DNA from 3 places in the Paenibacillus sp. FSL R7-0216 genome. Region 1 is predicted to be linked to each of the others. Evidence: riboswitches for the same ligand, from Rfam matches in the RefSeq annotation. Region 1 holds a riboswitch; each other region holds the start of a gene.
The links. Region 1 has a riboswitch for cyclic di-AMP ahead of MKZ15_RS00580 (C40 family peptidase). Riboswitches for the same ligand answer to the same signal wherever they lie in the genome.
Positions count from the first base shown of each region.

Region 1 (10,535 bases):
ACGGGACTGAAATCGTGGCCATTCTCATTTCTCGAAGAACTCCATTCTCGGTTGGCGAGATCATCATGTTCTTCAACTTCTTCATCCTGCTCGGTGCAGGCTTCGTGTTTGGCTGGGAGCGCGCGTTGTTCTCGTTATTAGCCTATTATATTGCCTATAAGACCATCGATATCGTCGTAGACGGTTTAAACGAGTCGAAATCGGTTTGGATCATCAGCGACCAGATCGATGAAATCGGTGATGCGATCTTAAGCCGTTTGGGACGCGGCGTTACGTATTTGTCGGGAGAAGGCGGTTTTTCCGGCGACCCGAAGAAAGTGATTTTCTGCGTCATTACCCGCTTGGAAGAAGCCAAGCTGAAGGAAATCGTGAATCATTACGATGAAAATGCATTTTTGGCAGTCGGAAATATCCATGATGTTAAGGGCGGACGTTTCAAGAAGAAAGCAATTCATTAGTTCAGCGGAACGTATTCCGAAATCCTTGCAAATGGTTTATGATATGTTATGTTTAGAAAAATTTTGCTTTTACTGAGGATGAATGGGTAGGAGAGAGGAGAAGGTATGTTTAAAAAGTTATTGACGTCCTGCTTGCTGGTCATGCTGTCTGTCGTGCTGGTCTTGGCCGGCTGCAGCAGCAAGAAGGAACCGAAGGAAGCCTTGAGCAGCGCAGCTGTGAAGGCGCTTGAGATGAACTCGTACGTGTTGGAGAATCAAATTAAGATCTTGGATTTTTCCGTTGAAATGGAAGAGGCAGAGTCCCCGGAAGTGGGCGCCGTATTATCCATGCTGAAGAACGCTGAGATCAACATCAAGCAAATTTTCCAGAAGGACCCGATGCAAGCCGAAGCAACACTGGAAGTCAAATTGACAGGGGATATGACGACGACAATTACGATTCCGCTCGTCGTGACGCCGGAGAAATTGTACGTTAAGGTACCAAGCATTCCGTTCCTGCCAATGCCGGAGTCGGTGACTGGGAAATTCCTGGTTCTCGACATGAAAGAGCTGGCGGAGCAGAGCGGCGAGGAGTTTAATCCGGACCTGTTCAATCCGGAGAAGAGCCAAAAGCTCAGCACGGAATTAATGGGAGCTTTATTTGCTGAGTATGAATCCGGAGCTTACTTCACCAACATCGATCCAAAAGAGGCTTCGTTGCCGGAAGGTTTCAAAGCGAAGCAGGTGGTCCAATTCGCCATTACGAATGACAATGTAAAAGAAGCGGTGACGATTCTGGTGAATCAAGCGTTGCCGAAGATGCTGGATATATTGTCCAAAGAAGAATACCGTTCGATGTTGCAGCTGACGCCAGAAGAACTTGAGCAGGCGAAGAAAGAACTGCAAGAAGGTAACCAGGACGAACTGGGCAAAGCGTTGGACGAGATGAAGAATCATCTACAAATCAACAAATTCACGGTGGATACCGCGATCGACGAGAACAACTACCCGGCGTATTACAACGTTCAGGCAGATGTCGCCGTAAACGATCCGGAAACGAAGGAGAACATCAAGGTTGCTGTCCAAATGACCAGCCGCTTTACTCAAATTAATGAGAAACCGGCCTTTGAAATCGGCATTCCGACAGACACGCTGACTTTGGAGCAGCTACAAGAAGAAATGGGCCAGTTTGGCTATTAAGCTTAAGCGTACGATTCAAACATTGTGCATAAACGATAAGAACCTTCAGTTCCATGATCTCATGGGGCTGGAGGTTCTTGTCGTTACAGTAGATTTTATTTCTTCCGAAGCCGACGGAAAAACTCGGTTAACAACGAGGCGCAATCTTCCTGCAGGACGCCGGCTGTGATATCGGTGCGGTGGTTAAATCGCGTTTCCTGCAGCAGGTTCATCAAAGTTCCGGCGCAACCTGCCTTCGGATCCGGAGCACCGTATATCACATGAGGAACGCGGCATTGGACGATCGCGCCTGCACACATCGGGCAAGGCTCCAGCGTGACGTAGAGGCGGCAGTGAAGCAGTCGCCAGGCCCCGAGATGCTCGCTGGCCTCGCGGATCGCAATCATCTCGGCATGGGCGGTACCATCGTGGGAGCTCTCACGGAGATTGTAGCCACGTCCAACGATGTCGTCACCTCGGACGATGACCGCACCAATCGGCACTTCGCCGATGGCTTCCGCCTTGCGTGCTTCACGTATAGCCTCTGCCATCCAATGCTCGTGAGGATAAGTTGAGGGTGGCGGTTCAGGGACTAAAGGAAATGAGGATGGCATGTGAACAAATCAACTCCTTATCAGCGTATCCACAAGTCTTGTCCAACGAACAAGCATTCGTTGTTAACATGTTGTGGGTAACATTGTGCATAACCGCTGGATTATCCCCATTATTATACACATATTATCCCAATGAGCTGTGAGTATGTTAATATCCTGTGGATAACTATCGTATGACGGACCCTTTTCTTTGAGTCTTATGGACCAGACGAGTAGGCATTTCTACATATTGTAGGGAAACGAACTGGGAATTTCAACGTCTTTGCAAAACTTGTCGTAAAAGGTATGATGGATTTAGAATTTTTTACAATCCCATATATATCCATAAAAATAGCTCTAGGGGTGGGATAAACGCTTGACTATAAAAACAAAGCTTGCTTTGATTATATCTTGTTTTGCGCTAATTATCCTGTCTCTGAATATCGTGCTAAGTTATTTTACGGTACGGGATAATTTGCGCCTGGACAGCGAAGCGAACATGATGCTGACGGCCAATCAAATAGCCATTTCTGTCGAACAAAGTCGGTCGGTATATAACTATGTCAAGCTCACGTTAGGCGGCAAAATGAGCAGCGATATGACGGATGCGATTCTGACCATGACAAGCCCGGAACGGGTTTCCCAAAAATCGTTAGGTACGAATCCTAGTCTGATGGAGATAACGGGGATTGACCCGAATCGCTTGGATGAGAGGCAATTGTTGTTTGGAACGTACCGATATAAGAATGATCAGGTATTGAAGCGTTCCGTTGCGGAGGCGATCTCCCAAAATCGCAGTTTGTTGGTGGATACCCGCATCAACGGCAAGCGCGTCCTGGAGAGTTATGTCCCTATTACGAATGGAGGCGAGAAACCCTACGTTATTCGGATCGTCTCCAGTTATACCCCGATCGCCGAAGCGATTGCTAAACAGATGATCAGCCAACTGATCGTTTCCCTTTCCTTGCTCGTATTGATGATCATGGGGAGCTACGGGATGGCCGGAGGTTTGATCCGTCCGATCCGTCATATTTTGGACCAAGTGAATGTATTAGCTTCGGGTAAGCTTGAGACCCGGCTGAAAGTCGGCAGTTTTGATGAACTCGGACTGCTGGCTCATAAAATTAACATCATGGCTGATAATCTGGGCCGATATACCGCTGAGATGAAGCGGAAGAACGAAGAGAATCGGTCGATGAAGGAGTATCTGGAGTCGATTATCAGCCAGACCGCAGATGCCATCCATATTACAGATATCAAGGGTCAGGTCCTGCAGGTGAATGCCGCTTTCGAAAGGTTATACGGCTGGCGGAGTGATGAAATTGTCGGGAACGTTCTGGAATTTCTCCCGGATTCCGAGATGGACGGAAGGTTGATCTGGCGTCCGGAAACCGACGTAATCGCTACCGCCGAATCGGTAATCGCCGAAACCGTCCGATTGCGGAAGGACGGCAGCCCTGTGGAAGTAAGCATTAGCGTGTCCCCTATCTTTGACCAAGCGGGAAAAATCACCGCACTGATCAGCATTTCCCGGGACATGACGGAACACAATAAAATGGAAGACCTGCTCCGGCGCTCAGAGAAATTGACGACCGTCGGACAGCTTGCTGCCGGGGTGGCGCATGAAATTCGCAACCCGCTGACGACGTTGCGCGGATTTCTTCAAATGCAGCAACGAGCCCGAGTAGTTAATATCATGCATACCGATGTGATGCTCGCGGAGCTGGATCGGATTAATCTCATCGTCGGTGAGTTTCTCATTTTAGCCAAGCCGCAGGCGGTGCAATTCCAGACCAGGGACGTTCGTTTTACGATGGGCGACGTCGTGTCCTTATTGGATAGCGAAGCTCATTTACATAATATCGTATTCGAGGTTCATTTCTCCCCCAGCCCAATTCTGGTACACTGTGAAGAGAACCAATTGAAGCAGGTATTCATCAACCTGTTGAAGAATGCGATGGAGGCCATGCCTAAAGGTGGAAGGATCCTTCTGCAGGTAGAGGAGGACGACCAAGGGCAGGCCGTGCTGCGGGTGATCGATGAAGGCGAGGGGATCGCCAAAGATCGGCTCCAGAAGCTTGGGGAGCCGTTCTATACGAACAAGGAGAAAGGGACCGGACTTGGCTTGATGATCAGCCAGCGAATCATTGAGGGACATCGTGGGACGCTGAAGATCGACAGCGAGCTCGGACGAGGAACGGCTGTAACTATCACCCTCCCGCGCGTGCAGGAGGAGGAAGATCATAACGAAGGGGCAGCAGATATCGCTAAATGAGGTGGGCTGCTAGGCCAAGCGGAGGGACCGAAAGCATCATCATGAGGATCAATAAATTTATTAGTGAAACGGGATTTTGTTCTCGGAGAGAAGCGGACAAGCTGGTCGAGTCGGGCCAGGTGACCATAAACGGCGTCAAAGCGGTTCTGGGCAGCCAGGCGGAGCCAGGGGACGACGTTAGGGTAAATGGGCGTCCTATCGAGACCAAGCGCTCCACACACGTGTATATCGCTTTAAACAAGCCGGTGGGTATCACCAGTACGACGGAAGCCCATGTGAAAGGCAATATCGTCGATTTTGTCGGGCATTCGGAGCGGATTTTTCCGATCGGACGATTGGATAAAGACTCGGAAGGACTGATCTTGCTAACCAGCGACGGTGATATCGTCAACAAGATATTACGTGCGGAGGGCAAGCATGAGAAGGAATACATCGTCACGGTGGATCGGCCGATTACACCCAGCTTTGTGAAGGCGATGAGTGAAGGGGTTAAAATTCTCGGCGAAATGACGCTTCCGTGCAAAGTGACGCGGATCTCGGACCGCGTATTCCGAATGATTCTGACCGAGGGCAAAAACCGTCAGATCCGCCGCATGTGCAGCGCCCTAGGTTATGATGTCCGGAAGCTTCAGCGCATCCGGATCATGAACATTCACCTGGGCCAGCAGAAGATCGGTACATGGCGCGATTTAACCGAGCAAGAGAAGCGAGAATTGGGCTTATCTCTGAACTACGAGCTTACTTAACGTACGATAACAAAGAAGGACAGGCTTGCCTCGGAGGAGGAGCCTGTCCTTTTGCGTCTTACTCGTGAGCAGCCGTTACGCCCAGCTGCTCGCTGCTGTCCGCATATTTACGGATGATCGAGACCTCGACCCGGCGGTTCTGTGCCCGCCCGACCGCGGTATCGTTGCCGGCAACGGGGTGGTATTCGCCGTAACCGATCGCACTAAATTTTTTCGGATCCAAATTCGTGTTAATCAGCAAAATCTTCATGAAATTCAAAGCCCGAACCGAGCTCAGATCCCAGTTGGACGGAAATTCATAGGTTGAGATCGGAACGTTGTCCGTATGTCCGGATACGATGATCTCATAGTCGGGGAATTTCTGCAGCATGGTTGAGATCGCTTTGGCCAACTGACGGGCTTCCGGCTTGACCACGGCTTCCCCGGAAGCGAAAAGCGCTTTGTCGCTGATCGTGATCATCAGTTGGGATTGATTCAGCTTGGTCTCCAGGTCGTCGGTCAAACCGTTTTCTTTGATATAGGTATCAAGCTGTTTTTTCAAAGCCTCTAGGTTTTGCTGTTCCTGCCGCTTCAGTTCGTTCTTCTTGGTCATCAAGCCGTCCGAGGAGGGCTTCGGTAATTCACTGTCGCTGTTGGATGTCTTGGTGTTGCTGGACATGGCGTTTTGATCCAGAACTCCTGATCCGCCGGTCAGCACGCTTTGAAACGCTTCGCTCATCTCCTGGAATTTCTGGGCATCGACGGTACTCATTCCGAACAAGACAATGAACAAGGCGAGCAGGAGCGTCATCAAGTCGGAGTAAGGAAGCAGCCAGCTTTCGTCGTTATGTTCTTCGTGATCCTGATGCTTATTCTTTTTGCTCACCCTCACCCGCCCCCTTTTCTAGAATTTCCGCTCGTTCGGCAGGGGTTAAGAACACGGCAAGCTTCTGTTGAATCGCGATCGTGGATACGCCGGATTGAATCGACAGCAGGCCTTCCACCATCATCAATCGAACTTCCATTTCCTTCTTGGACAGACGTTTTAATTTATTGGAAATCGGATGCCATAATACGTAACCGGTGAAGATACCAAATACGGTGGCAATAAAAGCGCCCGAAATCGCATGCGACAGCTTCTCGATGTCACTCATATCGGACAGGGCGGCAATCAGGCCCACCACGGCGCCGAGTACCCCTAGCGTTGGCGCGTACATCCCTGCTTGAGAAAACATCAATGCACCGGCTTTATGACGCTCTTCCGTAGCAGCGATATCCTCTGTCAGCACGTCTTGCACGAACTCTTGGTCGTTACCGTCGATGATCATCCGCATGCCGCCACGCAAAAAGTCATCATTGATCTCTTCGACCTTCGCTTCCAGAGCCAGCAGGCCCTCACGGCGGGTAATCGTCGCCCATTCCATGAACAGGGTGATCAATTCCGCTTTGCTAATCATTTTCGGCTTGGCGACCGTCAATTTGAGCAATGTCGGGAATTTCTTCATTTCCGACATTGGGAAGGCCATGAAGAGCGTGGCCGCCGTCCCGACAAATATAATGACAAAGGCTGCTGGGTTAGAAACCAGACTTTCGATCGGCGCGCCTTTCAGAAACATCCCTAAAATAAGGGCGACAAATCCGAGAATCAAACCAATAATTGTTGAAATTTCCATTGTACACCTCGTCCTTGAGAGAAATTGAACCCTTTCCTGGCCTCCCCGCATCCTTGCGGAAAGAGGCGTTCCTGCACAGTCTGAAACGATTAACTATTTTATCGACAGATTTCCCTTTTTTTTTAAGTGGTTTTTTCCGGTATAATAAGAATACGGCCGGAATGGAGAGGCCGAAAGGGAGGATATCGCAGTGGGCGTAAAACACGGCAGAGATTATGAATTTATTTTGGCTGATTTGACGAACGCGGTTGGCCGGATTCAAGATAGTTATCTTTTCTTCGAAATGGAGCCTTCGGAGTGGGAAGTATTATCCGACGCAGATCGGAACGAGGTGCTCGAAGCACTGGCCGAAGATTTGTTCTTTGGGCTCGGTACGGAGCCCATGATTGAGGTAGGGAGTGCGATCGTGATCTATGATCCTGAGGGCCACCGCATTAATTTTCTTATCGGAGATGCAGAACTGACTTCAGTTTCCTTGATTTGAACCTTTAGTTCCATCGCTGCTAGGTCCATCAGTGGCCGGTACGCATGAAGGTATGGGTTGGAGAATACAATAAATGGAGACGGGGCTAGGACAAATCAACTTCAGATCCTGGTGCGTGACGGGGATGCTTACATATACAGGAGTTCTTGAAGAGAACGGGGAGGAAGAATAATGCCGTTTACACCGCAAGAAGTAGAAGCGCATTTGGAAAAATTGGATGGCTGGGAGCTTGAAGAAGGACGATGGATTTTCCGCAAATACACGTTCACCAACTTTATGAAGGGAATCGCGTTTGTCGATGAGGTCGCGGCGATCTCGGAGGCGTTTAACCACCATCCCTTTATCACGATTGACTATAAAACGGTAACGCTCCGTCTGACCTCGTGGGAGGACGGTGGCATTACGGCCGTTGACATCAAAGAGGCGCAGCAATACAACGAGGCCTTCGAGAAGATGCGCTCGTGAGATTGATTGACTAGGCATAAGAACGGATAGGTATGGGGAAAAAACGCCCGCCGGGAACATAAGTTTCCCGGCGGGCGTGCTTTTTGAATGCCTTTATTTTTTCTCCGCAAGCCACATGGCGACGTTGGCGATTTCCTCTTCTTTCAAGCGATCCTTGAACGAAGGCATCATGCCGCCCTTTCCTTTGGTGATAATCGAGTAGAGTTGGTCCGCGGACAATTGCGAGCCGATCTTCTGCAGATTCGGGCCTGCTCCGCCTTGCAGCGTATCGCCATGACAGGAAATGCAATTCGCTTTGACGGTGGCTTCAGCTTGTTCCGCATTCATTGTGATTTCAGGCAATTGCGGTTTGGCTTCTTGCTCGGCCTGTTCCCGGCTTGGCAAGGTAAACATCAATACCAGGGCTAAAGCGCCTGCGATGACGAACAAACCGCTCATGATCCACTTTTGCATTCCAATCGCCCCTCCTATGTATGCTACCTATCCATTATAACGGAACACGCGGTCCGATCATAGTCTTTGTGTCAAAATTAGGAACAAAAATAATTACATTCGCCGGAAATATGTGCCTTATCTCATTGCGTTGCTCAAAGTGAGGTGTATAAAGGGGCTTGCCCTTATTCAGGCAGCCCCTTGTGTACCATGCAGTAAAACGGTTTGGACACCCCGCCAGGCGTCATCTTCTCGTAAAGGTCGGTAATGACGAATCCGGCCTTTTGATAGGCTCGAATCGCTCGGGTGTTCCAGGTGAGCACCTCAAGGTCGATTTGATTGTCCGGTTTGCGGTGCCGGGCTTCCTCTACGATGGTTCTTACGAAGAGTTTGCCTAGTCCATGACCGCAAAGATCAGGCTTCATGCCGATGCCGAGCCGGGTCACCCCCTCCATCGGGAAGTATTGGGCAAAGCCCGCCAGCTCGCCGGCTTCATTCAACACGGAGACATACTGCTCGGCACGGATTGCCGGATTCCCAAACTCTACATCGAGCGCTTTCATTTGATCCCAGGGCAGCCAGCTGTAAATATCGTAAGGAGAATCGTAACGCCAAGTGCAAATTTCCGCGCCATGCGGTTCTTCCATTGGCACGATTCGAAACGTAGACTTCGCTTGATCCATATTGCCCCTCCTTTGGTAGAGGTAAATCCGTCGTAGTTTCTCTATTACCCTCACAATAGCCGGATTTACGCAGCTTGTAAAGGCTTTTGCCGATAGGAGGGAATTCATGGATTTTCAGCGGATTTCCAACTTTCCGGTAACCTTTTTGCCGGACGTCTCGTTATATAGATAAGGCCACGAACATAAAAAGACCGCAAGCTGTTCCGAGTCGGAAACGCGGCTTGCGGCGAGAGACAATGAACTTGACGAATCCCGGGTGATCAGGATTCCGTAGCGTAAACAGAATAACCGTATTTACTGAGAACACGCTTCGCGCCAACGTAGCGGTTCTGGTAGTAGCTGTTGCTTAACTTGTCGATGCGGATGCCTTTGGATGAGGACGCGTGGGCGAATTCCCCTTCGCCAACGTAAACACCGACATGCGATACCTTGCCGGTCCCCGTGGTTTTGAAGAAAACGAGGTCACCTGCTTGGAGTTCTTTCTTCGATACCGGCGTCCCTTGCTTATATTGGGCGGCCGACACGCGTGCGAGCTTGATGCCCATTTGGCTGAACACATACCGGGTAAAACCGGAGCAATCGAATCCCGTTGTCGTGGTGCCCCCAAATTTATAAGGCGTCCCGTATACGGAATCTACGATACTGGCTAGCGGCGTTGTTTCCGTGGCTTCCGCGTCGGCAAAGGCGCTCCCTGCCCCCAAGGTGAACAGAAGGGCCAAACTCGTTACCGCTGCTGTCAAAGTCTTTCTCAAGATGTCATACTCCTTCCAAGGCCTACGAGGTTAGCTTATGGATTCGGTTGAAGGTTCCCTATGATCTCACTATAGAGGTAGGTTAAATAGTTATCTTCAGATCACGAAGCAGCTCAAGATGAGGATTCGGCATCGAATCTTGAATTCAGCCGGGCCTTCCGCTGCTCACGTAGCTTTCAGCTACGCTGCGCTGCTCAGCCCCTAGCTTCATCCAACCTTCTCGGTGCTCCAAACCTGACTATTTAACCTTGATTGGAAAGGCAGTTCAAAAAGGCTTCTTTCCATCACGAAGCAGATCAATTCACCCTTTGGTGGGTCCCCCGTTTCCCGGGTGCCTGGGAATTCGGCATTTCATTGTAGGTTGCACCCAAGATGCTGCACAAGAACAGTTACAAGAATCATTACAAAGTTGTTACTATTTACGTTTTTCATTTTACCAAAGGCGTCCAGAGTTGACAAGTTTGTAGGGAAAAAGGCTTCTTTTGGCCTGTTTTGACGAAGGATTTCGTGGGTAATGGTTCCTAAGGAGCGGAGCGAGGAGAAAGAAAAAACCCGCAGAGACGTTGTTATCAACATCCCCACGGGCTTCGTGGTTTTACTTATTGAACATCATCGTGCTCAGCAACTTCACCGGTCACATCTTCATACTTGTCGTTGCTCATGATCCGTTTGGCTCCAACGTAACGCTCGACGTAATACTTATCGCTTAATTTGCTGATGACTACGCCCTTGGAGGAGGAAGCATGAGCAAATTTGCCGTCGCCGACGTAGATGCCGACATGAGAAATGCCTTTACCGGAAGTATTGAAGAAGACCAGATCGCCGGCGATCAATTCG
Region 1 is NZ_CP150222.1:117,751-128,285, forward strand. It holds gene MKZ15_RS00525 (YitT family protein) at 1-458, shown strand, start outside; gene MKZ15_RS00530 (hypothetical protein) at 564-1,637, shown strand; gene tadA (tRNA adenosine(34) deaminase TadA) at 1,733-2,230, opposite strand; gene MKZ15_RS00540 (ATP-binding protein) at 2,586-4,484, shown strand; gene rluF (23S rRNA pseudouridine(2604) synthase RluF) at 4,526-5,230, shown strand; gene motB (flagellar motor protein MotB) at 5,289-6,095, opposite strand; gene motA (flagellar motor stator protein MotA) at 6,079-6,882, opposite strand; gene MKZ15_RS00560 (hypothetical protein) at 7,073-7,366, shown strand; gene MKZ15_RS00565 (4a-hydroxytetrahydrobiopterin dehydratase) at 7,538-7,831, shown strand; gene MKZ15_RS00570 (cytochrome c) at 7,925-8,284, opposite strand; gene MKZ15_RS00575 (GNAT family N-acetyltransferase) at 8,449-8,946, opposite strand; gene MKZ15_RS00580 (C40 family peptidase) at 9,207-9,698, opposite strand; cyclic di-AMP (ydaO/yuaA leader) riboswitch at 9,703-10,057, opposite strand; gene MKZ15_RS00585 (C40 family peptidase) at 10,298-10,535, opposite strand, start outside.

Region 2 (10,535 bases), 1.3 Mb from region 1:
GCCAAGGGCGTTGAATGCCGGATTGCCGGCGCTTTCGGCCGAAAGCAATACGCCAAGCATGACGATGAACATCATCAGCATCGATACGAACAACACCCGGCCTTGTTTGGCATTCCCGACCATTTTCCCATAAGCGAAAGGAAGGGAAGTCCCGATCAGCATCATCAATAGGATTTGCAGCATATTGCTGAATCCCCCCGGATTTTCAAACGGATGGGCCGAGTTCACGCCCACGAATCCGCCGCCGTTGTTGCCGAACTGCTTAATCGACAAGAACGAGGCAATCGGCCCCCGGGCGATAGGTTGCTCTGTCCCCTGAAGGGTGTGGGCGATCGCCGTTGATGCCATAGTTTGCGGTACGCCCAACGCTACGAATATTAAAGCCGAAATGAACGATACCGGCAGCAGAACCCGGGTGATCGCACGAACCAGATCCACGAAGAAACTGCCGATCGGTTTGCCGGCCAAGCCGCGAATAAATGCCATCGCCGCGGCGACGCCGGTCGCCGTCGAAGTGAACATCATGAATACGATCCCGATCATCTGCGAAAGGTAAGACAGTCCGCTTTCCCCGCTGTAATGCTGCAGATCCGTATTGGTCATGAAGGCAATCACCGTATTGAAGGCGAGCGTCGGCTCCATGTTTGAAACCCCGCTCGGATTCAGCGGCAGGAACCCTTGCAGCCGAAAAATCAGATAGACGATCAGCATCATCGCCAAATTGCTCAGCACCGCGGATAAAGCATACTTCTTCCAGGTCTGATTCTCCTGACGGATGCCGCTGGCACGGAATATTACTCCTTCAACAGGTCCGAACCACCGGTCCAGACCGTTCTTTTCATAGTCAAACGCTTTGGCCAAGTATAGACCGGCCGGTCTGGCGACGATTACCGCGAGGCCCAAAGTAACGAGTATGGCAATCCAACTGTAGATAGTCACGTCTTATCCCTCCGAAAGGCAAATGTTAAAACTTCTCCGGGTTCAGCAGCGCATACCCCAAATAAACAAAAACCGCCACGATTAAGATGCCAAGTCCCCACATCATCGCTGATCTCCACCCTCCGAAATCGCTTTGGAAGCCCAAGTTGCCAGACCTGCCATCATGCAAACCATAACGATAATTAAGCCGATCATGAAAATGTCCATCATCGTCGATCGGATCCTCCTTTACTCATTGTGCAGAATAAACGATACGTCTTTTCCCTTCGTATAAATCACATAGTTAGCGCCAAGCTTTTTATAAACCGCGCCAGGATGCATCTTTTGCGTAATGACATAAATCGGCTTCGACGTCCATGGACGGCAGAATTGCAAATATCGGCAGGTTAGTGTCAGAGATTCTTCGAAGATATACACCGTCCCGATGGGGATATCAGGTACGACCTTGTTTTTGCGTTTAGTAGTATCCACTAGAATGACGTGCTCTATCCCACGGTCTATCGCCTCCTGGCGGCTTCTATCATTGTTGACCATCAGTGCAAACGGGATTTCGCGGTACTTCATCGTTCTGATGAAATCTACCGCCAATGGATTCGTAAGCGTCACCAGCGCGTATTCAAAAGTGCCCACTTCTTGTATTCCTCCTGATTCAGAAATTAGGCATCAAAAAAGAAGCCTGGGAAGAGGGAATCTTCGCGGGCTTCCAGCATGAATGTATTCTATGCTTTAGGAATCGCGCTATAAGGTTTCCTCTCTCGTCTGCACTTACGAGGTTAGCTGACGGGCTCGGGCGCGAGAGACGCCCTACCTCGCGATACGCAACTATCGCCAGGATTCGCCCCATAGGCGGTAAGCGCGACCTGCGCTCCGCCCGAATGGGTCCCCCGTTCCTTCGCATCGGAAGGATTCAGTGTGATGCAAATAGATTGTTAATTTTCTTCTTAATTGTTAATGTAACACTTTCTTCCCTTTCATGAATAGGCATAAGAAAACCACAGAGGATATCCCTGTGGCTCGCCATGACAAGTCCATCATCCTCTCTCCCTTCGCTGACGAGGTTAGCTGTCGGATTCGGGCGGTGAGAGTCGCCCTACTCCTGCGGCAAGCGCCTGCCGCAGGAGATTCACCCCGGACCGTTCCGCCGACTCTCACATCGGCAGCGATCATTGGTTCCCCCGTTTTCCTGATCGGAAATTAAGCGATACTGATTGTTTTATTGGAATCATTTCATGAGTCGAATATTACGCTTGCGCTTGTTCTTTGTAAAGCTGGACCAAACGCAAATTTGAGATGAAAAACCTTATAATTTCGTCGTTTTTAGCGTTTTCAAAGGATAAAAAACGCCTTTCTCTACGATTACCTCTATCGCAGACCCTTACTTGAAATCCGGCTAGGACTTGTCCTCCGCCCCAGTCTCTGCTACGATTTTGCGCAGATAAACTAAGCTTGAACAACGAGGAGGAGATTACATGAAACAAACGAACACACCCGGACTGATGCCGCTGCCGCTAAACCTGAACTTGCCGAATGGGAACCAGATGCCGGTCCATGCGGCGCTGTTATGGGGTACCGATCATCTCGTCCTCGTTGACACCGGGGTTCCCGGACAATTGGACGTGATCCGCGAAGGGTTGCTACCATGGCGGCGTATGTACCGGGTCGATCAAGGAACGGCTGAAGGAAATCGCTGCGGGGAATTAAGCATAGCGGTCCTGGCCAGCCGGTTAAATATCGCCTATCGGCGTAAATCCGCCCAGCCAATTTAATTCGCTGTCTTCCATGAATCGCGAGGGCCAGCTTCGTCCATCCTCGCCCCAATCGGCAAACGCGCGGACCGACTGGTAAAACGCTTCGATATGCTCGGCCGTTGGTTCTTCCAGCATTCGTTCGATCAAATGCAGGAAGCCTTCGGGCCGATCCGGAGCTTGTTCCAGAACATTAAGAAACCACTTATGGTACGGATACAGCATTTCATTATGCGCTAAGATCAGTCTTCCGCCGAACAAAACCAAGTTATTGACGGCATGTCGCAATAGATAGAGGTTGTCATGCTTGAAGGCTTCGGCGGAATACCATTTCCACGCTTCGAACTGGGCCAAGAAACGGGAGATATTCTCCTGCTTACGTTCTACCGGATAGCGAACGATATCTGCCAGCAGTTCCTCCATTCCCGCGATGTTTGAAAAAGCGAGGATCGCCCCTTCAAATGCAAAACGGGCCGGCTCGCTCCCTTTCTCGGCCACCTGCTTCATGAATCCGCAAGAGATATATTTTCCGTCCACGTAACCGGACTCATAGTCCGTCGATTCATTTTCCCAATACGTCGTCTCTCCGGTGCTTACCCGCCGGGCATAATCCTCCTCGGATACCACAATCATCACGTCTACATCCGAGGACGGTTTCGCGAATCCGTGGGCAATCGAACCGGAAACCAGTAAGGCCAGAATATCCTCCCGGGTGGCGAGCTTGGCCTTTAGTTTCTCGATCGACTTGGCATGATGTGCGTACATTCCTTATTCCCTTCCTTCTCTTGAAACCGACTTATTGCCGGTCCCTCTCATTTAAGCTAATACTCGGTCGCCCCGCGTATTTGGGCGTGAAATAACGAGAAATTCCACCGCTTCGTCCGATCGGTTCATGGCCTGATGCGGGGTGTTCGGCGGAATTTCGATTCCCTCATGGGAATGAAGCTCATGCTCGGTCCCAGCAATTTCGATATGCAGGCAGCCGGACAAGACAAAGAAAAATTGCTCCGCCGTTTGATGGAAATGCCGGACTTCCTGGCTATCCGGGGGCATTTTCTCATGAATAATGCTGCAGTCCTCCCGATCCACCAGCCGCCAGCCATCGCAATTCCCACCCCAAATATAGTGTTCCGCATTCTCTTTGCTGATCATTTCGTTCCGTTCCTTTCTTCCATAAAATGATGTAGTCTCGCGTCCTCCCAATCATACATAGCCAGCAGCGCTTCATATGGGTCACCCTCCAGCCGAAAAAACCTGCCGAAGGCCGGCTCCGTCTTTAGCCCCGCTGCCTTTAGCTTACGGATGGCATCCCATGCCTCCGGCCCTCCCATCTCTAGCAATCGGTGTTCAACAATCATATGTTGATATGCGTTTTGCTCGGTTACCGGCTTCGGCTGACCAAACACCTCAAACGCGAAACCGCGATGCGTAAAGTTCGCAACCGTTCGCAGGAGGCCGCCGACGGTTTTGCTGGAGCAGGCGTAGTTCGAGCATACCCCAAAATGAAGCTCCAGTTCCTGCTCAAACCGTTTGGCGTCGTAAACCTCACAGATGATGTCCAAGTCGCTTTCGGGCAAATCGATATCCAGCGGAATGGTTCCGGCCAAGACGGGATGATAGCAAGCCAGCTTGCCCACGATCTGAAGTTCTTCCATCGCCTCGTAAGCCTGTCGCTGACGCTCATTTCCCTGACACAAATAGGTAAGGTCGAAGAAATCGAGGATCATGTCTAGCCTCCAATCTAGGCAGTTCCGGGCTTCGCCCGAATCAATTGGACCATATCCATCCAATAGCTCTCCGCCGCGATGACGTTTAGCCCGGCCTGTTCGGCCAATTGCCGGATATCCCGCGTATGATGACAGCCATAAGCCCGGTATAACAGAGGATCCAGCGTCTTCTGCAGCGCGGCGACCAGCAGGCGGGAACTAATGCCATGTTCCAACAGCAAAATTTCACCTTCCGGCTTGCACCAACGACGAAGCTTCCCCATCAGCTCCAGCGGTCGTTCATAGCTGCAGAACGAAAGCGTGGAAACCACCGTATCAAACGAATGATCGGCAAAGTCCGCATTTTCCATATCCGTACACACGAATTCTGCGTTCACATGCAAATGCTTGGCCCTGCGCTGGGCTTTCTCCAGCATGGCCGGGCTGAAATCGACAGCCGTGACCTGCACGCCCAACGGATAGTAGGGGAAGTTCGCGCCCGCCCCAACCGCCAGTTCCAGAACATGCCCCCGAGCATGGCTCAGTAGCTGCTGACGCCAGCGGCTTTGGGCCGGATTTTCCGTACGGCGATCGTATTGATTGGCCTGCTTATCAAAAATACGAACCAACTTCTGCTTGTCCACCCAATCCCCCCCTTAACTTTGCTTTTGGAGCCGTTGCTTGATGCGAATCGCCTTGTTCAAATGCAGAAAGTTATGCCGAGTTGCGGGCATCAGAATTAATCCGGCCAACGTTTTCTTGCTCCAATACTCTAATAGCCATTCGGCTTCCGGCTTCACCGCGCTTTGGGCACGGAGCTTTTCGATGCCCGCCGTTGGCACCTTGCGCTTCATCTCCGCGGGCTCCATCCTGCGGACGATCTCCCGGGTGCGCCTGCCTACCTCGATCCGATAGTCCAGCAAGGCATCCATGTCGATCCCGGCACTCAGCTCAGCCGCTTCCTCCTCTGTCATGCCGTTCCCCGTATGGGTGCAAGAAATTCTCAGCTTGGGAAGCCAATCTCCCTCCTCAAAAATCTGCTCACGCCCTCCAATCAACACGTTCATCGTCATGTCCTCAATACGGGCGATATGCCACAAATGCCAAAGAATCGAGTTTTTCGTGTCAGGTGCCTTAACGGGGTACTGGCGAAGGGTCTCCTCCCTTATCCCATCCAACAATTCGTCCTCCAGCGTGTTCATCGTGCCCATCAGACCCGCGTCCGCCATCTTCGAGACATACAACCAGGCATGCTGGTTAAGAAACAATGCCACCGCTTGCTCGTGCCCCTTCGGATTTTGCAAAAGTGTGGTTAACCGCTGATGATTGGCATTCCACTGCTTTCTTTCAGCCAACAACATCCTTATTCTCCTTTCAAATAAGCGTCTTGCGTCCCTCTAGCTGTCGCTGCCCGCCTCAAGGAAAGACAGAATCCATCCTATCTCGGCAGCGGTCTGGGCGAAACTCCTTCATGGGTCATTTGCACCGGCTGGATTCGTCCGTCCTCTTCAAATAACATCCGGTCCATGCAAACCACGCGATGATTCGCATCCGTTTCGCTTAGCGGACGGCGATGATAAACGATGTACCACTCGTCGCTGCCCGGAATTTGCAGGAATCCATGGTGACCGGCACCGGTGGCGATCTCCGGATCCTGCTGCAGAATCTTCCCAACCCTCTGGAACGGTCCAACCGGCGAATCCGACATGGCATAGGCCACGGAATAGTCCGGCCCGGTCCATCCTCCCTCGGACCACATGAAATAGTAGATATCGCGGCGCTTGAACATGCACGGTCCTTCAATATAATGCTCCGGGGTGATCTCCTTAAAGGTGGCTCCATCTGCAAAAGTGTCCAGATGAACCATGTCCTCGGACAATTTCACCACATTGCAATGTCCCCAACCCCCGTAGTAGAGATAGGCACACCCGTCATCATCGAGAAACACATGGGGATCGATAGGCTGTGCGCCAAAATGAAACCGATCGATCAACGGCTTGCCAAGGGCGTCTCGAAACGGCCCTTCCGGCCGGTCGGCAACGGCCACGCCGATCCCACCAAGCTCATCGTCGTTCTGGATATCGTTCGCGGCAAAGTAATAATAGAATCTCCCATTTCGCTCCACCGGCGACGGAGCCCATAACGCTAACCTCGCCCAAGGGATGTCTTCCATTCTCAGGATGCGCTCCGCCTTCGTCCACTCCGTCAAATCCGTAGAATAGAACGCATCAAAAAACGTTTGCTTCTCGTACGGTGCCGAATACGTCGGGTAAATCCAATATCGATCCTGAAAAATCCTCGCTTCCGGGTCCGCATACCAGCCCGAAAATAAGGGATTACCGGATCTGTTGTTCCGCTCTTCGCTCATGGGGTGCCTCCTTCTTCTCATTGCATCAACGTATATGAACGCTTTATTCTCCGCCGCTGGCTTCCATACCTGCATGAGCCTTGTTTTTTTGGCTTAACAAAAACCGCCCTGCAATTGGATTTGCAGAGCGGTTCTGTGGAAATTAAACCGTTTATTTCACACTCATGTAGCGGTCGTAAGCATCGGTGCGGATTTTCATCAGCTTCTCCAGCCCCATGTCGTTCAGCTTCTTCACGTAAGCGTCCCAGCCTTCATCGATGCCGCCTTTGGTTACCCACTGAGCACGCATCGTCGCCACGTAGGTGTCGATGTCCGTTGTCAGGGTCGGGAGTTCTTGGAACTCCTCGGCGGTGTACATGACATTCGGGAACGGCGTCGTCACGTATTCGCTGCCCATTTTGTCGATTTCCAGTTTCAGGCCGTCGCCGGCTTTCGGGTTAAGCACGATGTTCTTCTCAAAAGCAGGGCTAACGTATTTGGGTCCGAAATCCCGCAGCGACTGCTCCCAGTACCACGCGTCCGCGCTGGTGCCAGCCGGCGGATCCATCAGGGTATACGTGCCATCATCGTTCTTCTGGATAACCGTGCCGATCGCGCCCCAGAAGTTCTGGATGCTCGCTTCATTGGTATAGAACTGGTCAGCCCAGCGGGCGGCCACTTCCGGATACTTACAGGACGTCGTAATCAGCATCTCATTGCGGTTAAAGCTCATCCCGTTGGGATTCCCCGGATTGTAGCGATTGCCGTCCGGTCCTGCGATCGGCGGGATGGCGGCATACTGGTCGCTCCATTTGCCGAATACCGCATCCGGCGTCCATTGGTTCGTAAACCCGACGATCGGAGCGTCCGCATTTTGCTGTTTCGCCGACGTCATCGTTCCGTCCTGGGTGAACAGCTCTTTGTCGATTAGACCTTCGGCATACAGCTTGTTCGCAAATTTCAAGCCTTCCTTATATTCCTCGCTGGTCGGATAGTAGATGGGCTTCCCGTCTTTCACCAGCATGTTATTGGCATTGATGTCGGTAATGCCAAACGGATTCAGGAAATCTGGCGCCAGTCCGGTTTCGGTATATGGAATTTCATCCGCTTTCCCGTTGCCGTTTGGATCCTGCTCCTTAAACGCTTTCAACACATTGTGTAAATCGTCGATCGTGTCCGGGACCTGAAGCCCCAATTGATCCAGCCAGGTTTTGTTGATGACCGGCTGGTTTTTCGTCTTTGGACGCGACGGCAGCCTTGTCGGTAAGGAATAGATTTTGCCGTCCGGGAACGTGCTGATCTTCTTCAGCTCCGGCGTCTCGGCCATGGCAGCTTTGAGGTTCGGCATGTATTGATCGATATAATCGTCCAGCGGACGGAAGTAACTCAAGTTATTAACGATATCGGAATCGGAAAAGGTCTGGTCGCCCAGGATGATATCGGGCAGCGTGCCGCTGGCCAGCATGATCGATTTCTGCTCGCCCCAGTCGTTGGACGATACGACCTGCCATTCGATTTTGACATTGGTGTTCTTCTCCAGATCCTTCAACCATTGATTTTGCGTAAACGTATCGCCCATGTTCCCCCAGCGCATCGTCAGGACCTTCAACGTCACCGGTTCGTTAACGATCGGCAATCCTTCCTTGTTGAAGCTGCTCGTATCGCTTGGCGCCGGGTTGCCGGAGCCCTCGGAGGCTTTCCCGCCGCCGCAGCCTGCCAATCCAAAGACGAGCGCTCCCGCAAGAATCAGCGCCGTCCATTTCTTCATTGCGAACTTACCTGCCTGTTTGTTCATAGACAAGATCCCCCATTCCATGATTTTACCATGCTTTTTCAGATGGAATTAACTTTTGACCGCGCCGATCATCACCCCCTGATTGAAGTATTTTTGCAGGAAGGGATACACACACATGATCGGTACGGTTGCGACGATAATGACGGAATACCGCATCAGATTCGCAAGCCGAAGGGCGATTTGCGCCGCTTCACCGGTGCCCATGCCGGACTGCATCTGGTTTGTGATCAGGATGTTACGCAGGACGAGCTGCAGGGGATGCAGATCCGGATTTTTTAAATAAATCAAGGCATTGAAGTAAGAGTTCCAGTAACCGACAGCGATCCATAACCCCAGCACCGCGATGATCGCCTTGGACAGCGGCAGCACGACTTGAGCGAAATAACGAAGGTTGCCGCAGCCGTCAATTTGCGCCGCCTCCCATAAATCCTCGGGAATGCTCGATTGGAAGAACGTCCTTGCAACGATGATGTCGTATACGATCACGGAGAAGGGCAAGACCATAACCAGGAACGTATCGTACAGATGGAAGTCCCGGATCGTTAAGAAGGTCGGGATGAGTCCGCCGCTGAAGAACATCGTAAAGATAAAGAACAAAGAAAGGAATTTTCGTCCGACGAGATCCTTCCGCGACAGGGCATACGCCGCCGACACGTTAACGATCAGGCCGATGGCCGTACCTACTACCGTATACAATATCGTGTTTCGGTAACCGATCCAAATATTTTCGTGCTTTAACAGCTCCTTATAGCCTTCCAAAGTAAATCCCTTAGGAACGAACCACACCTGCCCGTTCGCCACGGCCGACGGGTCGCTAAAGGAAGCGATGACGATAAAATACAGCGGATACATCAACACGATCAAAAACAAGACGGCGAAGACATAAAGCAACACTTCCATCACTTTATCGGACGAACGGTTGTTGATCGGCTGCGCGGCTGTACTTGCTGTCGGGCGGATTGCTTCTGCTTCCATCTCTTTCTCCCCCTTTCCCCTACCACAGGCTGTTCTCACTGTATTTCTTCGAAATCTGGTTGACGAGAATCAGCAACAGGAAGTTAATGACGGTGTTAAACAAGTTGACGGCCGAGGAGAAGCTGTATTGGCTGCTCAGTAAGCCGATTTTGTAGATGTAGGTGGACAAGATTTCGCTGGCGGGAATGTTCAGGTCGTTTTGCATCAGATACACCTTCTCGAATCCAACTCCCAGCAGGCCGCCGACTCGCAAAATGAGCAGCGTGATCGCCGTTGGCATCAACATCGGAATATCAATGTAGCGGATTTTGTGCCAGCGGCTGGCCCCATCGACCGTAGCCGCCTCATACAAGCTTGGATCGACCGTAGATAATGCGGCGATGTAAATGATGCTGTCCCAGCCGACATGCTGCCACACATCCGACCAGACGTAAATGCTGCTGAACCATCCCGCCGAGCCGATCAAGTCAGGCGCATCTCCGCCGAACAGTTTGTACAGATTGCCGACCAGGCCGGTGCTTGGGGAGAGCAAGATCAGCATCAACCCGACCATGACGACGGTAGAGATAAAATGCGGCATATACGAGACGGTTTGGAAGAAGCGGCGGAACCGGTTCGCCCGCATCTGATTGACCATCAATGCCAGCACGATCGGAATCGGGAACGTGGCGATGCTATACAAGCTGATAATAATGGTGTTCTTGATCGTCGTCGAAAATTGATATGAGTGAAAAAATTTCTCGAAATGCTTCAACCCCACCCATGGGCTGCCGTCAATGCCCAGCGCCGGGCTGTAATCCTTGAAGGCGATTAACACGCCATACATCGGTTTGTAGGCGAACAACAGCGACAGTATCACCGCAGGCACAAGCAGCAAATACAGCCCCCGGTTTCGATGGATTTGTCCGAGTGTTCGCCTGAAGCCGGCCACATCGGATTTCATGACATCCCCTCCTTCTTGTTCGTGTAGCGTCCGAGGCTCGCCTTCCGCATGTCCGGCGGCTTCCATGTCTTCAGTATAGAGCCCG
Region 2 is NZ_CP150222.1:4,030,254-4,040,788, forward strand. It holds gene kdpA (potassium-transporting ATPase subunit KdpA) at 1-933, opposite strand, end outside; gene MKZ15_RS18420 (hypothetical protein) at 1,042-1,149, opposite strand; gene MKZ15_RS18425 (hypothetical protein) at 1,168-1,569, opposite strand; cyclic di-AMP (ydaO/yuaA leader) riboswitch at 1,687-1,862, opposite strand; cyclic di-AMP (ydaO/yuaA leader) riboswitch at 1,971-2,150, opposite strand; gene MKZ15_RS18430 (hypothetical protein) at 2,409-2,705, shown strand; gene MKZ15_RS18435 (nucleotidyltransferase domain-containing protein) at 2,664-3,449, opposite strand; gene MKZ15_RS18440 (cupin domain-containing protein) at 3,501-3,836, opposite strand; gene MKZ15_RS18445 (DUF4269 domain-containing protein) at 3,833-4,411, opposite strand; gene MKZ15_RS18450 (class I SAM-dependent methyltransferase) at 4,426-5,034, opposite strand; gene MKZ15_RS18455 (DinB family protein) at 5,047-5,751, opposite strand; gene MKZ15_RS18460 (glycoside hydrolase family 43 protein) at 5,829-6,758, opposite strand; gene MKZ15_RS18465 (extracellular solute-binding protein) at 6,910-8,532, opposite strand; gene MKZ15_RS18470 (carbohydrate ABC transporter permease) at 8,581-9,507, opposite strand; gene MKZ15_RS18475 (ABC transporter permease subunit) at 9,527-10,450, opposite strand.
Region 2: linked by a shared signal. The riboswitch ahead of MKZ15_RS18425 (hypothetical protein) and the one ahead of MKZ15_RS00580 (C40 family peptidase) in region 1 are both predicted to bind cyclic di-AMP.

Region 3 (10,535 bases), 2.6 Mb from region 1:
GGCGCGGCGGGCATACTCTTCGCTTAAGGTATGCTCCTTGTGCCCTGGCACAGCGGAAGTCAACGCTTCAGTGCCTTCACCCGACGGATAAGCGGTTGACGCCGCGCCAATGTGCGAGACGCCTCCCGTGATTAGCAGCAGCAAATCACGTCCGACCGGGATCGCTTCCAGCTTGATATCCTCGAATGACAATTGCCGCAGCTCCCTTCCAAAACAGTATGCCTTTATTTTATAGGATTCCGCGGATTTCGTCCAAGGCCTGGATGCCTTCCCGGTTCATCCATGCCTCAAGATCGCTGACCAACCGCTCCCCCGCTCGCAGGTTTACGAAATTATGGGTCCCCACCTGAATGACGGTCGCGCCGGCCATGATAAACTCGACAATATCCTCTGCACTGCTGATCCCGCCCATTCCCATCACCGGGATTGTCACGGCATGACTGACTTGATGTACCATTCGCAAAGCGATCGGCTTGATAGCCGGACCGGACAGACCGGCATATAAATTGTCAAAGATGCTCCGCCGCTTGAAGATGTCGATTTTCATCGCCGAGAACGTATTGATCAGCGATACGCCGTCCGCATGTTCTTCCTGGCACATCACGGCCATACCGACGATATCCTCAGCGTTCGGGGACAACTTGACGACCAGCGGCAGCGCCGTTGCCGCCCGGACCTCGCGGACCACCTGACGGGCAATGTCTGTTTTGATCCCGTAGGCCATCCCTCCGGCTTTAACGTTCGGGCAGGAAATGTTCAGCTCAATCATGTCAACGGCGGTTCTGCCTTCCTGCTTCCGCCTAGCCGCATCCTCATTTATCAGCTTGGCGCCTTCCACATACTCTTCAATCGAATTCCCGCCCAAATTTACGATTCGTGCCAAATCAAGCTGCTCCCACCGCGGGCATTCTTCGCGCAGGAAGGCGGCGACTCCCGGATTCTCCAGGCCAACGCTATTCAGCATCCCGGACGCCGTTTCCGCAACGCGAATCCCGTCATTCCCGGCCTTCGGATGTAACGTTAGCCCTTTGCCAGACAATCCGCCCAGCTTGTTAATATCGTAAATTGCCCCATACTCTTTGCCAAAACCAAACGTCCCGGAGGCCATGACGACCGGATTCTTAAAAGAAACCCCCGCGAGGCTGCACGTTAATCGAGTCATGCGAACACGACCTCCTCCGCTAAAAATACCGGCCCGTCTGCACAGGCCTTCTTCCGTCCGTCTTTGCATTGCACGCTGCATACAAGGCAAGCGCCGATGCCACAGGCCATACGATTCTCCAAGGAAACGTAGACCTTGGTTTGGCCGCCGCTTTGTGCTTGTTTGCGCTGGACCGCATGCAGCATCGGATGAGGCCCGCAGGCGATCACCGTATTATAGTTCCGAAAATCTACCCGATCTAATATCGAGCCGCCCACGTCAACCGTGACTCTGCCACGGGATGCAGCTTGAAACTCTTCGACCATATAGGACTCGCGGCTGTAGCCGAGGTATACGTCGGCCTCCGGCGCTTCACGCAGTGCGTAATAAAATGGGGCGATGCCGATTCCGCCGCCTACGAAAGCCGTCTTTCCCTCCAAGGGCGGAAATCCGTTGCCAAACGGACCGTCCAGTGTTAATGAATCCCCAGGCTTCAGTCCGGATAAACGTGCGGTTCCTTCCCCCGCAACCAGAACCAGGAACTCGATTTGGTCCTCTTTGAGATCAAAGATGCTAATCGGACGGGAGAGCAAAGGATATTGATCCCCGGCGCGCAGCATATAAAATTGCCCCATTTTCCCCGTGAACTTCCCTTGCACTGTGAGCTTGAACACCCCATGCGCGACTTCTTGGTTGGCCACTACAGTTGCCACGAATCTATCACATCCCTCTCATTTATGCTTCATCAAAGGATGCAATTTTTCGCCAAGAACGTCTGTGATTTATCTCACAACCGCATATTGGTTTCCATAACTGCTGTTTTTTTATCGTTTTCATTCATTTTCTGCAACAGTTAGGGAATACTACATCTTAGGTACAGTATGGGAATGAAGGAGGACTAACCTTGCTTATCCAGCTTAAGAGAGCACTATTCTTGTGCATGGCCGCTTCTCTATTTATTTACAGCGGCTCCGGGCTTCAGACTGTTCATGCCTCCTCAGTTGTTCATGAAACAAGGAGTCAGTCGGATAAAGGAGATCTGAAAGAGAACAAGGCGGCACCTGTGGACGCCAAACCAGTAGATCTAAGCGAGCTGCGACGCAAATATTCGGAGACCTTCAAATTCCGAGGTCCGGAAGTGAAACAGATCGCCCTGACCTTCGATGACGGTCCTGATCCACGATTTACGCCACAAATTCTCGATGTGCTTCATCGTAAAGGGATCAAGGCAACCTTCTTCGTGGTCGGAGTACGGGCTAAGAAATTTCCCAAGTTGATGCAACGGATCCATCAAGAGGGGCATCTCATCGGCAATCACTCCTTCAGTCATCCGAATTTCCGCAAGCGCTCCGTCAAACAATTTCAAACGGAAATCCTGCGTACGGAGAAAATTATCCAAAATTCCGTAGGCTACCGCCCCAAGCTCATCCGCCCGCCTTATGGGGAGATTAGGGAGGAACAGGTGCAGTGGGCAAAGAAAAACGGCTATACCCTCGTCAATTGGAATGTAGATTCGCAAGATTGGAAAGGCATCGACAAAAACAAGGTTAAATCAAACGTGATTGATACCGCGGGTCCTGGCTCAATTATCCTTCAGCATTCGGGCGGCGGTGTCGGATCCAATCTGAACGGTACGATTCAAGCTCTGCCGGAGATTATCGACACGTTGCAGGCGCAAGGTTATCATTTCGTCGATCTGGCCGAGCTTCTGCAAACAACCAAATATCGCTAACGCAAAAGAGCTCCCTCGTCTGAGGGAGCTCTCTTGCTTGTGATCGTGTCCTATTTCAGTACGTACAGGGTAACGTCTTGATAGCCGAATGCTTTCGCGGCAGTTGTGCTCCCCGGAATAAAGATATCAATGCGGTTCCCTTTAATCGCACCGCCCTGATCGCTGGCTGTAGCCACAAACGCTTGATCCGGCAAGCCATCATGGCTGTGTCCGGTTACCAGGACTTTCGTGCCCATCGGGATGACCTTCGGGTCAACGGCGATAGTGCCGAGCTTCAGCGGGTTGCCAAAGTAGTCTACCGCGCCCCATTTTCCATTTTCGCTTGCCGACGCGGTATATGCCGAGGCTTTCACATTAATAGTTTGCGAGTAAGTAAACGTTTTTCCCCAAGCCTCAACGACGTTGTCGTTAGACATCACCTTCAGCTTGGATGCGACAGCTGTCGTCGAAGTTGCGGCCGGCACAACCTCCTGTTTAGCCGGTGCGGCGGAAGCCAAAGCCAATGCGCGGGTTTCTCCCCCCGGAATGGTGATGTTCAAGCCACCGTATATATTCTGCGGATTAATGGTTGGATTTGCGGCGATCAGCTTGTTCAATTCCACGCCGTATTGTTTGGCAAGAAGATAAAAGGTGTCTCCCTCCACGGCTTTATGTACCGCGTCTGCATGGACGGAAGCCGTCTGCAGGGTAATCGTCAAACTTGCGGCGATCAACGCCGATGCTGCTATTTTAGACCAAATGCGACTTTTCAATGAATTGCCCTCCTTTTTACTGCGCCTGCGGAGTTAGTTGTCGGATTCGGAAAAAAGGAACGTTCCCGGCGCATCCATTGACGCGCTTCACCCCAAGAAACGAATTCGGTTCACCCTGGTTCGTTATCAGCTTTCGTCCCCCGCACCTTGAAGTAAGGTTTCGGCTTATTGAATATATCACAATTTTGTAACCAGAAGCTCAGGTAATTCTCACCAAATGGCTCAAAACCTTGATAGGACGGGTTACATTTTTGTGTCCAATCGTAAACGTAATGTTAAAAAAGATCATATGTTCGGCAGCAAAAAGGCAAAAAAAGGACCGCCCGAATCTATCTTTTCGGACGGTCTATTGCGTCTTATTTTGAACAACCTCTTAGAGAACCTTGCTCAGGAAATCTTTGGTCCGCTGATTCTGCGGCGATCCAAACACCTCTTGCGGCGTTCCCTGCTCGAGGATCACGCCTTGATCCATAAACAGGATACGGTCGCCAACCTCACGGGCAAACCCCATCTCGTGTGTAACGATAACCATCGTCATGCCCCGTTCCGCCAGGTTCTTCATGACATCGAGCACCTCCCCGACCATTTCCGGGTCCAACGCCGATGTCGGCTCGTCAAATAGCATGACATGCGGTTCCATGGCCAGCGCGCGAGCAATCGCAATCCGTTGCTTCTGGCCCCCGGACAACTGGGCCGGATATACGTCCCGCTTATCTTCCAAGCCCACGGTGTGAAGCAGATCCATCGCGATCGCTTCCGCCTTGCTCTTGTCGAGTTTTCTCACGCGAATCGGAGCTAGCGTAATGTTGTTGATCACGGTTTTGTGCGGAAACAGGTTAAAATGCTGGAACACCATCCCCATTTTCTCGCGGGTTTTATTAATGTCGTGTCTCTTGCCGGTGATCGACGCGCCTTCAAACGTAATCTCGCCTTCGGTCGGAACCTCGAGCAGATTCAGACAACGGAGGAAGGTACTTTTTCCCGATCCGCTGGGACCGATCACGACGACGACTTCCCCTTTGGAGATTTCTAGGTCGATTCCGCGCAAAATATGCAGTTGACCGAATTTTTTATGCAAGCCTTTAACGGTGATCACTGGTCTTCAACTTCCTTTCGAACACGCTCAAAATACGGGACAGCGTGAATGTCAGAATAAAGTACATGATGGCGATGATCAGATAAGGCGTCATCCCGTCGTACGTGATCGTGACGACCGATTGCGCTTGATAAATGAGCTCGGCCGTACCGATAATCGAAACGATCGACGATTCTTTAATGATGGTGATAAATTCATTGCCGATCGCGGGAAGCACCGATTTGATCGCTTGCGGAATAATGATATGGCGCATGGCCATCCCTTTCGTCATCCCCAGGGAACGTGCCGCTTCCCCTTGTCCGCGGTCGACGCCTTGGATGCCGGCTCGGAAAATCTCCGCCAGATAGGCGGAACTGTTAATCGACAACGTAATCGCCCCGGATTGTATCGGCGTGAAGTTCACGTCAAACACAAACGCAAATCCGTAGTGAATAATCAAGAGCTGAACCATCATCGGCGTGCCGCGCAGAAATTCGACCCAGGCATGACCGAGAAACCGCACGATTCCCCAAGGCGACATCCGTATCAACGCGATGAGTAAACCAAGAATAAAGCCGCAAAATACGCTTATTGCTGCCAAGAGCAGCGTATACTGGACACCTGCCAAGAAGTAACTGCGGTATTCCATAAACATCGATATTAAGTCCATAACGCCTTTCTTCCTCCTCCTTTACCTCAAACCCTTACGCAAAAAAACAGAAAATAGCGAAATGGCTTCGCTATTTTCTGCAGATGGATACCGTGATTATTTCTCGGCCAGCGCGCTCGCTTCGGCAACGAATTGATCGATGCTGCCAGCGCTAATCAAGCGATCGAGCGTTGTATTCACTTGATCCAACAGCTCCTGGTTGCCTTTCTTGATGCCGATCACGTAACCATCATCTTCAGTCACCGGTTTGGCATCCGTGATCACCAGGCCTTTCACGTTCTTCACGAACGATTCAGCAACCGGTCCTTCCAGAATGGCTGCATCAACACGGTTTGTGTTTAGCTGCATAATGATATCGTTGATTTTACCCAGCGAAGTCAATTGAGCGTTCGGGATTTCTTTAGCCATATCTTCTTGAATGGAACCTTGCTGAACGCCGATTTTAGCGCCTTCCAGCGATTCCATCGTGTTGAATTTATCTTTGTCCGCTTCACGGGTCACAACAGCCTGCTCGGCTTTGTAGTAAATTTTCGACATATCGATTTGTTCGGCACGTTCTGGAGTCGGGCTCAACCCCGAGATGACGAGATCAACGCGTCCACTCGACAGCTCATTCAGCAGGGTGTCGAATTTCAAGTCTTTGATCTCAAGCTCAGCGCCCATATCCTTAGCGATTTCTTTGGCGATCTCGACGTCAAAACCAACGATTTCGTCTTCGCCTTTGTCATTCTTAATGTGGAACTCGTACGGCGGGAAGTCAGCGCTCATGCCGACGACCAGCTTCTTAGCCGGTTCGGTTTGTTCTCCGCCCGCTTGGGTTTCGTTTTGGTTCGCGGCTTGACCGGCGTTGTTCGCCGTGTTCCCGCTGTTATTTTTTTCCTGACCGCAAGCGGCCAGCACCAAAGTTACCATCATGACTGCTATGAATAACATGCCCCATTTTTTCATGGATCTCTCTCCTGTTCTGCTTCGATATTTTCGTTCTAAGATGATTACTGGGCTAATTATAAATCAGAATGCATATATATGCAAAACAATTTTCATAGCATTCATCATATTTTCACAGTTCCGACTTAAGTCGTCCCTAGAGATTCCCATTTATCATACTTTGGTCAATTTCTTGAATATTTATGTTTCGCTTCGGGTTCATGCTCCGCATCCCGTTTGGGAATAATGAACTCTATAACGATCGATCACGAGTATTCACGAGAGGAGGCGCCAAACCGTGCTGCTTGAAGCGCTCTACCACGTTCCCCGAGATAAATGGGCTTATGCTTACGACCCCATGACGATCCACCTCCGCATCCGGACCAAACGGGATGATGTTGAACAGGTTTACGCGATGACCGGGGACAAATACGACTGGGCGGGAACTTACCAGGAACTGCCGATGGAAAAAGCGGCTCATGACCGCATGTTCGACTATTGGGAGGTTGCTGTGCGTCCCAAATATAAACGCCTTTCCTATGCCTTTAAGCTCACCGCCGGGACGGAAACGGTATACCTGCTGGACGCAGGAATTCAATCGGAGGCCCCCCATCCGCCCGGCGAATGCTTCGAGTTCCCGTATATCCACGAAATTGAAGTGGTCAGGGTACCGGAATGGGCGAAGCAGGCCGTTTTTTATCAGATCATGCCGGAGCGGTTCGCCAATGGAGATCCGTCCAATGATCCGAAACCGGTTGAGGCTTGGGGAGGCAAGCCAACCCGTGATAATTACTTTGGCGGAGACTTGCAAGGGATCATCGACCATTTGGACGATTTAACGGATTTAGGCGTCACGGCGCTTTACCTGACCCCTCTGTTTACGGCGCCCTCCAATCATAAATACGATATTGTGGATTACAAGCAGATTGATCCTCACTTCGGCGACAATGCTTTGCTGAAAACCCTGGTGGAGCGTTGTCACGAAAGAGGAATTCGGGTTGTGCTGGACGCGGTATTTAATCATTGCGGCGAGCATTTCCCTCCGTTTCAAGATGTGCTCAAAAACGGCGAAGCTTCGCCCTATTCCGGCTGGTTTCACGTAAACCGCTTCCCGGTAAAAGTAGAAAACGGGGTACCTACTTATGATACGTTTGGTTTTTTTCCCAATATGCCAAAATTTAATACGGCCAACCCTGATTTGAAAAATTATTTGCTAGGCGTCGCCGAATATTGGATTAAGGAAATCAAATTAGATGGTTGGCGGCTGGATGTAGCGAATGAAATCGATCATCCGTTTTGGCGCGAATTTCGGCAAATCGTGAAACAAGCGAATCCGGAGGCTTATCTGATCGGAGAAGTGTGGAGCGATTCGTTGAATTGGCTGCTGGGAGATCAATTCGATTCCGTGATGAATTACCCGTTTGCCGATAAAGTGCTAGAATTTTTTACTGGAGGGGTCGACGGAGCCGCCTTCTCCGATGAGATGGGTTCGCTGATCATGCGATATCCGCATCAAACGAATGAAGTCGTCTTTAATATGCTGGGGAGCCACGACACTCCGCGCCTGCTAACCCGTGTCGGTGGCGACAAGCGAAAGCTCAAGCTATGCGTCGTGTTTCTCTTTACCTATATTGGGACGCCTTGTGTGTTTTACGGCGATGAAATTGGACTCACCGGCGATGGAGATCCGGACTGCCGTAAATGTATGGAATGGGACCGCAGCAAGCAGGATCGTGAGCTCTATGATTTCTACAAGCTGATGATCGAGCTGCGCAAGCGGCATACCGCTCTCCGTCACGGCCGTTTTCGGTTTTTGCATGCCGATCCGGGGGATCCCAGTATCATTTACGAACGTATGGACGAGCACATGCATTTTACGGTTTGGATGAACAATACACCGAAGGCGGTTACCTTAACGCATCCCATGCAGACGAGCGATTGGCGGGATGCCCTGACCGAAGAAGCGGTGGCGCCGGTGAATGGGATCATGAACATCTCACTCGAAGCCTACGGTTTTCGAATCCTGTACCGACACATTCAAAATTAACAAAAGGAAAAGCGGACGCAAACGTCCGCTATTTCTTTAGGCTTTCGTAAATTTGGATATATTGCTGAGCCGAGGCATCCCATCCGTAATCGCCGGCAAAGGCATTCGCTATAATCTGGCTCCAATGCTCGGGCTTATGATAAAAGGACAACGCCCTGCGCAGCGTATGCAGCATGTCATGTGCGTTGTAATTGCGGAATGAGAAGCCGTTGCCTTCTCCACTAAACTCGTTATAGGACTGCACCGTATCGTTCAAACCCCCGGTTTCCCGCACGACGGGGATCGTTCCGTATCGGAGCGCCAGCAATTGACTGATCCCGCAAGGCTCGAACCGCGAAGGCATAAGGAACAAATCGCTGCCGGCGTAGATGCGTCGGGACAACGCGTCGCTAAATTTAATTTGGACCGCCAGCTTTCCCGGGTGACGGGTTGCCGCTTCCCGGAACCAGTCTTCATAAGCGCGATCCCCTGTGCCCAGCAGCACGAATTGAACCTCATTTTCGCTTAGCCATTCATCCAGCACCCGAGTGACTAAATCCAGTCCTTTGGGTTCGACCAGACGCGTGACCATCGAAACAAGCGGCGTTTCCGGTGCTTCCGGCAACCCGAGTTCCCGCTGGAGTATCGGTTTATTGGCTCTCTTCTGCTCCAGACTGCGGCCGTAGCGAGCAAATAGCTCCAGATCCGTCTCCGGGTCGTAGGCCCGAGCATCGATCCCGTTCACGATTCCCGATAACCGTCCGCCCAGCGAGCGAAGCAAGCCGTCCAACCCGTAGCCGTAATGCTCGGTCTTGATCTCCTCCGCATATGTCGGACTCACCGTTGTCACATGGTCGGCATAGACGAGACCGGCTTTCATGAAGCTGACGTTGCCGTAGTACTCCACCCCGTCTGGCGTGAAATAATCCCAAGGGAGCCCTAGCAAATCCCCCAGCACCCCTTCCGGAAAAATCCCCTGGTACAGCAAATTATGTACCGTATAGACAGTTCGAATGTTCCGGTATTCCGGCCGATTGTGGTAATGCTCCCTCAGAAGCAGCGGAATCATCGCCGTATGCCAGTCATGGCAATGGATCACATCTGGAACGAACCCGATCAGCGGAAGCAGCTCGAGCACGGCCCGATCCAAGAACGCAAACCGTTCGCCATCATCCCAATGCCCATAAACCCCTTCCCTGCCATAATAATCCTCATTATCGATCATGTACACGGGGATCCCTTCCCAGATCAGTCGAGAAACGCCGCCATACTTGTTCCGCCAACCGACCGGAACTTCACCGGTACCTAGATGCTCCAAACGTTCACGATATACTTGCGGCAGCTCGCGGTATCTTGGCATAACAATCCTCACGTCATGACCAGCCTCAATCAACGCCTTCGGCAAAGCGCCGATCACGTCGGCCAAACCTCCGGTTTTGATGAATGGTGCGACTTCTGCCGCGGCAAATAAGATCTTCATCCTTTCGCCCTCCTTCTTGGCACTTGGCGCTTCCATACCGTCAGGCTCAGCGGAGGAAGCGTAACGATTATGCTTTGGGATTGCCCGTTCCAAGGCGTTCCTTCACTGAGCGCTGGCTCTGGCTGCAGGTCGCCTGATCCGCCGAAAATAGCATCATCGCTATTGAAAGCAAGTTCGTATCGTCCTGGCAGCGGAACGCCAACACGGTAACCGGTTCTTTCCACGGGCTGATAATTCAGCATCACAAGCAGCCAATCTTGCGGTTCTATTCCTTTTCGCACATAAGCTATTACGCTTTGCTTGTCGTCGTCCGGGATGATCCACTGATACCCCTCGGGCTCATGATCCAGCTCCCAAAGCGCCAGTTCCTGCCGATAGAAACGGTTTAACGCCTGGCAATAGCTTTGAACGTTCCGGTGAGCCTCATATTCAAGCAGAAACCAATCCAGTTCACCCTGATCCCGCCATTCGATAAATTGACCAAATTCACCGCCCATAAATATCAGTTTTTTCCCCGGAGTGGTCAGCTGATACCCAAGCAACAGGCGAAGTCCGGCAAATTTTTGTTCATAAGTGCCTGGCATTTTATCCAGCAGCGATTTTTTGCCATGCACGACCTCGTCATGGGATAACGGCAGCGTGAAGTTCTCCGAATAGGTATACCAGATTGGAAACGTAAGCAGATGATGGCGATTAGGCCTCTCTTCAAATGGGGTTTCGAAATAATCCAGC
Region 3 is NZ_CP150222.1:2,711,099-2,721,633, forward strand. It holds gene MKZ15_RS12225 (hypothetical protein) at 1-192, opposite strand, end outside; gene MKZ15_RS12230 (dihydroorotate dehydrogenase) at 230-1,162, opposite strand; gene MKZ15_RS12235 (dihydroorotate dehydrogenase electron transfer subunit) at 1,159-1,854, opposite strand; gene MKZ15_RS12240 (polysaccharide deacetylase family protein) at 2,046-2,873, shown strand; gene MKZ15_RS12245 (3D domain-containing protein) at 2,924-3,625, opposite strand; cyclic di-AMP (ydaO/yuaA leader) riboswitch at 3,633-3,801, opposite strand; gene MKZ15_RS12250 (amino acid ABC transporter ATP-binding protein) at 3,999-4,721, opposite strand; gene MKZ15_RS12255 (amino acid ABC transporter permease) at 4,708-5,370, opposite strand; gene MKZ15_RS12260 (transporter substrate-binding domain-containing protein) at 5,467-6,318, opposite strand; gene MKZ15_RS12265 (alpha-glycosidase) at 6,596-8,344, shown strand; gene glgA (glycogen synthase GlgA) at 8,373-9,803, opposite strand; gene glgB (1,4-alpha-glucan branching protein GlgB) at 9,800-10,535, opposite strand, start outside.
Region 3: linked by a shared signal. The riboswitch ahead of MKZ15_RS12245 (3D domain-containing protein) and the one ahead of MKZ15_RS00580 (C40 family peptidase) in region 1 are both predicted to bind cyclic di-AMP.